Regions from separate parts of the Nonomuraea sp. WAC 01424 genome, predicted to be linked through region 1. Evidence: riboswitches for the same ligand, from Rfam matches in the RefSeq annotation. Region 1 holds a riboswitch; the other holds the start of a gene.

What was found. Region 1 has a riboswitch for cobalamin ahead of cobN (cobaltochelatase subunit CobN). Riboswitches for the same ligand answer to the same signal wherever they lie in the genome.
Region 2: linked by a shared signal. The riboswitch ahead of DMB42_RS12690 (ribonucleoside-diphosphate reductase subunit alpha) and the one ahead of cobN (cobaltochelatase subunit CobN) in region 1 are both predicted to bind cobalamin.

What each region holds. Positions count from the first base shown of each region.
Region 1 covers NZ_QHHZ01000001.1:82,875-87,731, forward strand. Annotated here, with positions in the region: gene cobN (cobaltochelatase subunit CobN) at 1-3,242, opposite strand, end outside; cobalamin riboswitch at 3,296-3,422, opposite strand; gene cobG (precorrin-3B synthase) at 3,494-4,678, shown strand; gene DMB42_RS00330 (precorrin-8X methylmutase) at 4,675-4,857, shown strand, end outside.
Region 2 covers NZ_QHHZ01000004.1:79,863-84,719, forward strand. Annotated here, with positions in the region: gene DMB42_RS12680 (DUF4132 domain-containing protein) at 1-1,737, shown strand, start outside; gene DMB42_RS12685 (hypothetical protein) at 1,995-2,369, shown strand; cobalamin riboswitch at 2,478-2,683, shown strand; gene DMB42_RS12690 (ribonucleoside-diphosphate reductase subunit alpha) at 2,816-4,857, shown strand, end outside.

The sequences.
Region 1 (4,857 bases):
GTGCTGTCGCCGACGTAGGCGGCCGGGGCCCTGCCGGTGAGCGCCCGCACGGTGGCGATCATGCCTCCGTGGTACTGGAAGTAGTCGTCGGAGTCGGCGATGTCGTGCTCGCGGGTGTCGACGTTCTTGGCGGCGACGGCGATGCGGCGGTAGGCGTCCTCCATCTGGGGGCGGGCCGCGACGCCGTCGAGGTCGCGGCCATAGGCGTAGCCGCCCCACACGGCGTACACCTCGGCCAGGTCGGCGTCGTCGCGCCAGTTGCGGCTGTCGATGAGCGGCAGCAGCCCCGCGCCGTACGCGCCGGGCGCCGAGCCGAAGACGCGCATCGTGGCCAGGCGCTCGTCCCCGCCCGTCGCGGCCACGTGGGCGCGTACGTAGTTGTCCTCGGCCGGCTCCTCCAGCGACGCGACCAGCCGTACGGCGTCGTCCAGCATGCTCACCACGTGCGGGAACGCGTCCCGGAAGAAGCCGCTGATGCGGATCGTCACGTCGATGCGCGGGCGGCTCAGCTCGGCGAGCGGGATCGGCTCCAGGCGGACGACGCGGCGCGAGGCCTCGTCCCATTCGGGGCGGACGCCGAGCAGGGCCAGCACCTCGGCGACGGCGTCGCCCGCCGTGCGCATGGCACTGGTCCCCCACACCGACAGCCCGACCGAGCGCGGCCACTCCCCGGTGTCGGCGCGGTACCGCTCCAGCAGCGACTCCGCCATGGCCTGGCCGGTCTCCCAGGCCAGGCGGCTGGGCACCGCCCGGGGATCCACGGAGTAGAAGTTGCGGCCGGTCGGCAGCACGTTGACCAGGCCGCGCAGCGGCGAACCGCTGGGTCCGGCGGGGACGTAGCCGCCGTCCAGGGCGTGCAGGACATGGTCGAGCTCGTCGGTGGTGCGGGCCAGGCGCGGCACCATCTCGGTGGCGGCGAAGGCCAGCACGCGCGCCACGAGCTCCACCCGCTCCTCGGGCACACGACCCGATGCGATGGGAGCGACGCCGGGCGCCCCGACCAGCGTCGCGCGGGCGACGGCGGGGGCTGCCTCCGGGGCCCAGGCGTGCTCCTCCATGGCCTCGACCAGGGCGCGGGCGGTCGACTCCGCCCGGTCCACGTCGCCCAGCCCCGCCGTCCCGTCCTCGGCCAGGCCGAGCGCCTCGCGCAGACCGGGCAGCGTCTCCCTGCCGGCCCACATCTGCCGGGCGCGCAGCATGGCCAGCACCAGGTCGACCCGTACCTGACCGGTGGGCGCCTGGCCAAGGACGTGCAGGCCGTCGCGGATCTGCGCGTCCTTCACCTCGCACAGCCAGCCGTCCACGTGCAGGATGAGGTCGTCGAACTCGCTGTCGTGCGGCCGGTCGGCCAGCCCGAGATCGTGGTCGAGCCGGGCGGCCTGGATCAGCGTCCAGATCTGCGCCCGGATCGCGGGCAGCTTGGCGGGGTCCATGGCGGCGATCGTGGCGTGCTCGTCGAGGAGCTGCTCCAGCCGGGCGATGTCGCCGTAGGTGTCGGCGCGGGCCATCGGCGGCACCAGGTGGTCCACCAGCACGGCGTGCGCGCGCCGCTTGGCCTGCGTGCCCTCCCCCGGATCGTTGACGAGGAAGGGGTAGATCAGCGGCAGGTCGCCGATGGCGGCGTCGGTGCCGCACGCGGCCGACATCCCCGCCGCCTTGCCGGGCAGCCATTCCAGGTTGCCGTGCTTGCCGACGTGCACCATCGCGTGTGCGCCGAACTCGGCCGACAGCCAGCGGTAGGCGGCCAGGTAGTGGTGGCTGGGCGGCAGGTCGGGATCGTGGTAGATGGCGATCGGGTTCTCGCCGAAGCCGCGCGGCGGCTGGACCATCACCACCAGGTTCCCGGCCCGCAGCGCGGCCAGCACGATGTCGGTCCCGCTGTCGCCCTCGTGCACGAACAGCTCGCCCGGCGGCGGCCCCCAGTGCCGTTCGATCTCCTCCCGCAGCTCCGCGGGCAGGGTGCGGTACCACTGCTCGTAGGAGGCGGCGGAGATGCGGACGGGGTTGCCCGCCAGGTGCTCCTCGGTCAGCCAGTCCTGGTCCTGGCCGCCGGCGGCGATCAGCGCGTGGATGAGCGCGTCGCCGTCCTGGCCGGCGACGCCGGGGAAGCCGTCGCCGAGGTCGTAGCCCGCCTCGGCGAGCCGGGCCAGCAGCCGGACGGTGCTCGCGGGGGTGTCCAGCCCGACCGCGTTGCCGACGCGGGAGTGCTTGGTCGGGTACGCCGACAACATCACCACCAGCCGCCGTTCGGCGGGCGGCGTGTGCCGCAGCAGACCGTGGCGCACCGCGATGCCCGCCACCCGGGCGGCCCGCTCGGGGTCGGCGACGTAGACGGTGAGCCCGTCGGGGTCGATCTCCTTGAACGAGAACGGGACCGTGATGATCCGCCCGTCGAACTCCGGGATCGCCACCTGGGAGGCGGCGTCCAGCGGCGACAGCCCGTCGTCGTTCTCCTCCCATGCCTGCCGGGTGGTGGTCAGGCAGAGTCCTTGCAGGATCGGCACGTCGAGCTCGGCCAGCGCGCCGACGTCCCATGCCTCGTCGTCACCGCCCGCTCCCGCGGTGGCCGGGCGGGAGCCGCCCGCCGCCAGCACGGTGACGACCACCGCGTCCGCCGCGCGCAGCGTGTCGAGCAGCTCCGGCTCGGCCGCGCGCAGGGACGAGCAGAAGATCGGCAGCGCCTGCCCGCCCGCGTCCTCGACCGCGGTGCACAACGCCTCGACGAACGCGGTGTTGCCGGCCATGTGGTGCGCCCGGTAGTAGAGCACCCCGACCACGGGGCCGCCGGTGGTCCGGGACGGGCGTTCCAGTCTTCCCCAGGTGGGCGCCGGGGCGGGCGGCTCGAACCCGTGCCCGGTCAGCAGGACGGTGTCGGACAGGAACGCGTGCAGCTGGGCCAGGTTGGCCGGGCCGCCATGGGCCAGGTAGGCGTGCGCCTCGGCGCACACCCCGCCGCTGACCGTGGACAACTCCATCAGCTCGGCGTCGGGCGCCTGCTCCCCGCCCAGCACCACCACCGGGCGCGGCCCTGCCAGCAGCGCGTCGAGCCCTTCCTCCCAGGCCCGCCGCCCGCCCAGCAGGCGCACCACGACGAGGTCGGTCCCCTCCGTCAGGCCGGGGACGTCCTCGGCGGTCAGCCGGGCGGGATTGCCCAGACGGTAGCCCGCGCCGCAGGCACGAGCGCTCAGCAGATCGGTGTCGGAGGTGGAGAGCAGCAGAACGGTACGGCTGTCGCCAGGCACGGCGCATTCCTCCCTCGGGGTCCTCGCCCCGGTCGCGGGTGATGCGACGGCAGGAGTCTCCTGGCTCCCGGATCGACGCTCACCCCGGCCTTCCCACCCGTCTCCGGGCAGTGGCCTCGTGGTGGGGTTCGCTCCCCGGTCACAGTGGCGGGACCGCGCCGGTTTCGCACCGGCTTCCTCCCATTGCCATCGCCTACGCCGAAGCTTACGGCAGGAGCGACCCGTCCCAGAAGTGGCGTTACGATCCCTTCGTGCCCGTAGGTGAATCTTCCGGACGTTCGCGCCCCGATGCCTGTCCGGGGGCGCTCCAGGTGCACGAGGCCGCCGACGGCCTGCTCGCCCGTGTGCGCCTGCCCGGCGGTGCGGTGTCGGCCGCGCAGCTCCGCGTGCTCGCCGTGTGCGCGGCCGAGCTGGGCGCGGGCGTGATCGAGCTGACGTCGCGGGCGAACGTCCAGGTGCGGGGGCTGCGTTCGCCGGAAATCTTCGCCGGGCGGGTCGCCGCGGCCGGGCTGCTGCCGTCGCCCGCGCACGAGCGGGTCCGCAACATCCTGGCCTCGCCGCTGAGCGGGCGCGGGCCTGACGGGCTGCTGGACGTCCTAGCGACGGCGTACGCCCTGGACCGGGCGCTGTGCGCGCGGCCACGGCTGGCCGCGCTGCCGGGACGCTTCCTGTTCGCCCTGGACGACGGCACGCGGGACGTCGCCGGCCTCGGTGCGGACGTCACGTATCTGGCGACCGGACGGCTGCTGCTCGCCGGCAGGGACATCGGGCTGACCGTCGCCCCGGACACGGCGGTCCCGCTCATGATCGACGCCGCCGAGGCGTTCCTGGACGAGCTGTCCACCGACGGCCCCCGCGCCTGGCGCATCCGCGAACTGCCGGACGGTCCCGCGAGGATCGCCTCCCGCCTGCGCGACGCCCCATCCGGGATCGCCACCCGCCCGCCCGACGGCCGACCAGGCCGGATGGACGCCCCGCCCGCCTCCGCGCGTCGCCCGTGCGCGGGCAGGATCGCGCAGCGGGACGGCAGCGTGGCGATCGAGGCCCTCGTACCGCTCGGCCGTCTGACGTCCGCCCAGGCCGGGGCCCTCGCCCACACCGGGCACGCCGTGCGGCTGACCCCCTGGCGGACCGTCGTCCTGCCGGACCTCTCCCCCGGCGAGGCGGACCGGGCCGAGCAGGCGCTCGCCGCCATCGGGCTCACCACCGACCCGGACTCCCCCTGGGCCGGGGTCACCGCCTGCGCCGGCCGTCCCGGCTGCGTGAAGGCGCTCGCCGACGTGCAGGCGGACGCCCGGCGCTGGGTGCACGGCCTCGGCCGCGCACCCGCCACGCCGGTCCACTGGTCCGGTTGCGGGCGGCGCTGCGGCCTGCCACGCGGCCAGGTCCTCCAGATGATCGCGACCACCAACGGATATGAGGAACACCAGGAGTGAGCGACTACATCCGCGACGGCGCCGAGATCTACCGGCGCTCGTTCGCGACCATCCGCGCCGAGACCGACCTCACGGGCCTGCCGTCCGAGGTGGCCCAGGTGGCGGTGCGCATGATCCATGCGTGCGGCATGACCGACCTCGTCGCCGACCTGGACTGGTCCCCGCAGGTGGTCGTACGT
Region 2 (4,857 bases), on a different contig from region 1:
ACCCAGCGGTGGCGCGTACGCTGCCGCGAGCTGCTGCGCGCCGATGGCGCGGGCGACCTCGTACACGCCGCGATGCGCGCCTTCGGCGAGGACACCGAGCTACAGCGCCACTGGGGGACGGTCCGGTCGATCGTCTCCGACGTCAACGCCGACGTCGCCAGGGGGTTCGTCTGGGCGGTCGTCCTGCTGGAGGCCGACGACGCCGTGGCGGCGCTGTCGGAGCTCGTGCCGCGGGCCGCCGGAGTCCCGCGGGGGATGCGGGAGGACCTGAAGCTCGCCGGAGCCGCGATCAACGCGCTGGGCGACTGCGCCGACCCGGCCGCCGTGGGGGCGCTGTGGCGGCTGCGAGGGCTGATCAGGCACCGGGCGCTGCGCAAACAGATCGACATCGCGCTCGACGCCGCCGCCCGCCGCTCCGGCATCACGCCCGGCCAGTTGCTGGAACGCAGTATCCCCGACCACGGGCTCGCCGCCGACGGCACGCTGACGCGCGCCATCGGCGACTGGACCGCGGTGTTGTCCGTCGGGGACGCCATGACCGTACGGCTCGGCTTCCGGTCGCCGGACGGCGCGACGGTGCGTACCGTGCCCGCCGCGCTCAAGGACAGCGACGACCTGGCGGCGCTCAAGGCCGTGCGGAAGGAGATCCGCCAGACGCTCTCGGCCGAACGCGCCCGCCTGGAGTCGCTGTTCACCGCGGACCGGGCGTGGCCGTACGAGGAGTGGGCCCGCCACTACCGGGACCATCCGATCACCGGCGCGGTGACGCGCGGGCTGATCTGGCGGTCCGGCGGGCACGGCGTCCTGCCGGAGGAGGTCGGGCCCGGCTCGGAGGTCCGGTTGTGGCATCCCGCCCGCGCCTCCCTGGAGGAGATCGCCGCCTGGCGGGGGACGGTGACCGCGCGGCGGCTGCGGCAGCCGTTCAAGCAGGCGTACCGCGAGGTCTACCTGCTCACCCCGGCCGAGGAGCAGACGCGCGTCCACTCCGACCGCTTCGCCGCCCACATCGTCGACCACCCCCGCCTCTACGCGCTGCTCAGACAGCGCCAGTGGCGCACGACCTGGCTCGGCGCCTTCTACGACGGCCACGCCACCGAGGCGAAGAAGGAGCTGGCCGAAGGCGTCTGGCAGGTCGGCTTCCGTTACGAGAGCGCGCACGTCGAAGGCGGCGAGGTGGCGCTGGCCGCCACCGGCCCGATCCGCTTCGCCCGGCGGCAGGGGCGCGGGTTCGCGCAGGCGGAGCTGGCCGAGGTGCCACCACTGGTGTTCAGCGAGGCGATGCGCGACGCCGACCTCTTCGTGGCCCTCACCTCGATCGCCGCCGACCCCGACTGGCAGGACCGCGGCGAGGACGACCACCGGACCTACTGGCGCCACACCTCCACCGGCCCGCTGCCGCCGTCGGCCGAGGTGCGGCATGACGCGCTGGCCCGGCTGATCCCGCGTACGTCCATCGCCGACCGGCTCACCCTCGCCGACCGGTTCCTCGTGGTCCAGGGGGATCTGCGCATGTACAAGATCCATCTGGGCAGCGCGAACGTCCTGATGGACCCGGACGACGCCTACCTGTGCCTGGTCCCGGCCCGCAAACGCGATTCCCGGCTCTTCCTCCCCTTCGAGGAGGACGGGCAGTTGTCGCTCATCCTCAGCAAGGCGTTCCTGCTGGCCGCCGACAGCAAGATCACCGACGAGCACATTCTCCGCCAGATCGAGGGCACTCACCGAAACGCGGAGTGAACGGCGGGCCTGGTTCGTTTCCCGGGGTGCGGCGCGGCCGTTCCTTTGTCAGGAGGGGAAATGATGGCGGATCCGGATCCTGAGTTCTTCTTCGTCGGAGTGACGCCGGCCGCCCTTTTGCGGGTGAGCATGCTGGTGGAAAGCCATCTGGAGGCCGAGGTCGCCGGTGTTCGCTCGGGTGGTTCACCGTTTTGGCGTGCGATGGGAAAGGGCATTCTCGATCGCCTTGGGAGCGGTGTTCCCGCAGGTCGGGAGTCGTGCGTCGCTTCGCGGGCGTGGCCGATCTCGGGGAAATCGCCAAGAAAGTCGACTTCGCCGCGCTGCCGCCGGAGGAACGGGCGGCCTGGGCGAAAGTGCTGACCGTGCTGGAGAACCTCCGCGAGAACCGGCGCCGCGCGTCGAGAATCCGCACGCTCGCCGCGTTTGGGGAGGCCGAGAAACGCAAGCTGGAACGCCTGCACCGGCTGCGCGTCCCCTTGTTGTTCATCCCCGGCCTGGCCGTACTGGTGACGGAGTACCACCCTGTCCCGAACGCGGAAGGTGACCTGGCGCGGCCGCCCTGCCGTTCCGTCAAACGGGGGAGGCGGGGCACCGGTTTCCTCGCGCCGGCCATGGTGGTGAGCGGGGCGTGACGTCGTGGACGTTCGGTGTGGCGGCGGTCGTGCCCGATGGTCTCGGGGGTCGAGGCGGGTGTCCTTCAACACGACATGTTGGGTGTGACTTTTTGATCCGCCCTATATATGGTGTCCCCTGCAGCCGGTTCGGTCGCCCATCCAGGGCGGTCGAGGCAAGAGGGAACCTGGTGGAAATCCGGGACTGCCCCGCAGCGGTGAGTGGGAACGACCGCCGTCAGGCGCACTGGGCCAAGGGCCTGGGAAGCGACGGCCAGTAGGCAGCAGCGACATGCCCACGAGTCCGAAGACCTGCCGGCGCGCCGTGCACGATCATGCGTGCGCGGCTGCTCCGAGGCCGCGCGGGACGGCTGACGGCACCGGCGCGAGGGCTGTGCGGCGTCCTTGCCGGCGCCTCCTGCGCGTGTTCTCGGAGTACCTGACCGAGTTCACGAGGGGAGAGCGCAGTGACGGTCACCGGGGACCCATCGATCGACCTGGCCGAGACGGCGCGGGCGGACGGCGACAAGCGCGCACCGCGGCGCGTCCAGATGCAGGTGCGCAAGCGCAACGGCACCGCCGAGCCGGTCGACGTCAACAAGATCGTACGCGCGGTTGAACGCTGCGCGACCGATCTGACCGACATCGACCCGATGCGGGTGGCCACCAAGACGATCAGCGGGCTCTACGACGGGGCGACCACCTCCGAGCTGGACCGCCTGTCGATCCAGACCGCCGCCGAGATGATCGGTGAGGAGCCGCAGTACTCACGCCTGGCCGCGCGCCTGCTGGCCGGCTACGTCGACAAGGAGGTCCGCGGGCAGGGCGTGGCCTCCTTCAGCCAGGCGATCCGGCTGGGCCACGCCGAAGGGCTCATCGGCGACGAGACCGCCGCGTTCGTCGAAGCCAACGCCCGCAAGCTGGACGACGCCATCGACGCCACCGCCGACCTGCGCTTCGAGTACTTCGGCCTGCGCACGGTCTACGACCGCTACCTGCTGCGCCACCCGACCACCCGGCTGGTGGTCGAGACGCCGCAGTACTGGCTGCTGCGTGTGGCGTGCGGGCTGGCCGAGACGCCCGCCGAGGCCGTCGGGTTCTACCGGCTCATGTCGTCGCTGGCCTATCTGCCCAGCTCGCCGACGCTGTTCAACTCCGGTACGCGGCACACGCAGATGTCCTCCTGCTACCTGGTCGACTCGCCCCTGGACGAGATCGGCTCCATCTACGACCGCTACGCGCAGGTGGCCCAGCTGTCGAAGTTCGCCGGCGGGATCGGCATCTCCTGGTCGCGGGTGCGCTCGCGCGGCGCGCTGATCCGCGGCACGAACGGGCACTCCAACGGCATCGTCCCGTGGTTGCGCACGCTCGACGCGTCCGTGGCCGCGGTCAACCAGGGCGGCCGGCGCAAGGGCGCGGCCTGCGTCTACCTGGAGCCCTGGCACCCGGACGTCGAGGAGTTCCTGGAACTGCGCGACAACACCGGCGAGGACGCCCGCCGTACCCACAACCTCAACCTGGCCAACTGGATCCCCGACGAGTTCATGCGCCGCGTCGAGGCCGACGGCACGTGGTCGCTGTTCGACCCGGACGAGGTGCCGGAGCTGCCCGACCTGTGGGGCGAGGCGTTCGAGGAGGCCTACCGCGCCGCCGAGCCGGCGGGCCGGTACGTCCGCCAGGTCAAGGCCCGCGACCTGTACGCCAAGATGATGCGCACCCTCGCCCAGACCGGCAACGGCTGGATGACCTTCAAGGACGCCGCCAACCGCCTGTGCAACCAGGCGGCCGAGCCCGGCAACGTGGTGCACCTGTCCAACCTGTGCACCGAGATCATCGAGGTCTCCAGCGACGCCGAGACCGCGGTCTGCAACCTGGGCTCGGTCAACCTCGCCGCCCACGTGACCGGCGACGGCATCGACTGGGAACGCCTGCGCGCCACCGTACGGACCGCGGTGACCTTCCTGGACCGCGTGATCGACATCAACTACTACCCGAGCGAGCAGGCCGCGGCCAGCAACCCGCGCTGGCGTCCGGTCGGCCTCGGCGTGATGGGCCTCCAGGACGTGCTCTTCGCCCTGCGCCTGCCGTTCGACTCGGCCGAGGCCAAGGAGCTGTCCACCCGCGTCGCCGAGGAGATCTACCTGTCGGCGCTGGAGACCTCGGCCGGTCTCGCCGAGCGCTTCGGCGCCCACCCCGCCTACGACCAGACGTGGGCGGCGCGCGGCAGGCTCCAGCACGACCTGTGGGGGGAGAGCGGCACCCAGACCGAGCGGTGGGACGCGGTACGCGAGCGTGTCGCCGCGTACGGGCTGCGCAACTCGCTGCTGATCGCGATCGCGCCGACCGCCACCATCGCCTCGATCGTCGGCTGTTACGAGTGCATCGAGCCGCAGGTGTCCAACCTCTTCAAGCGCGAGACGCTGAGCGGCGAGTTCCTGCAGATCAACAACGCGCTGGTGGCCGAGCTGAAGTCGCGCGGACTGTGGACCGAGCGGGTCAGGGCCGCGAT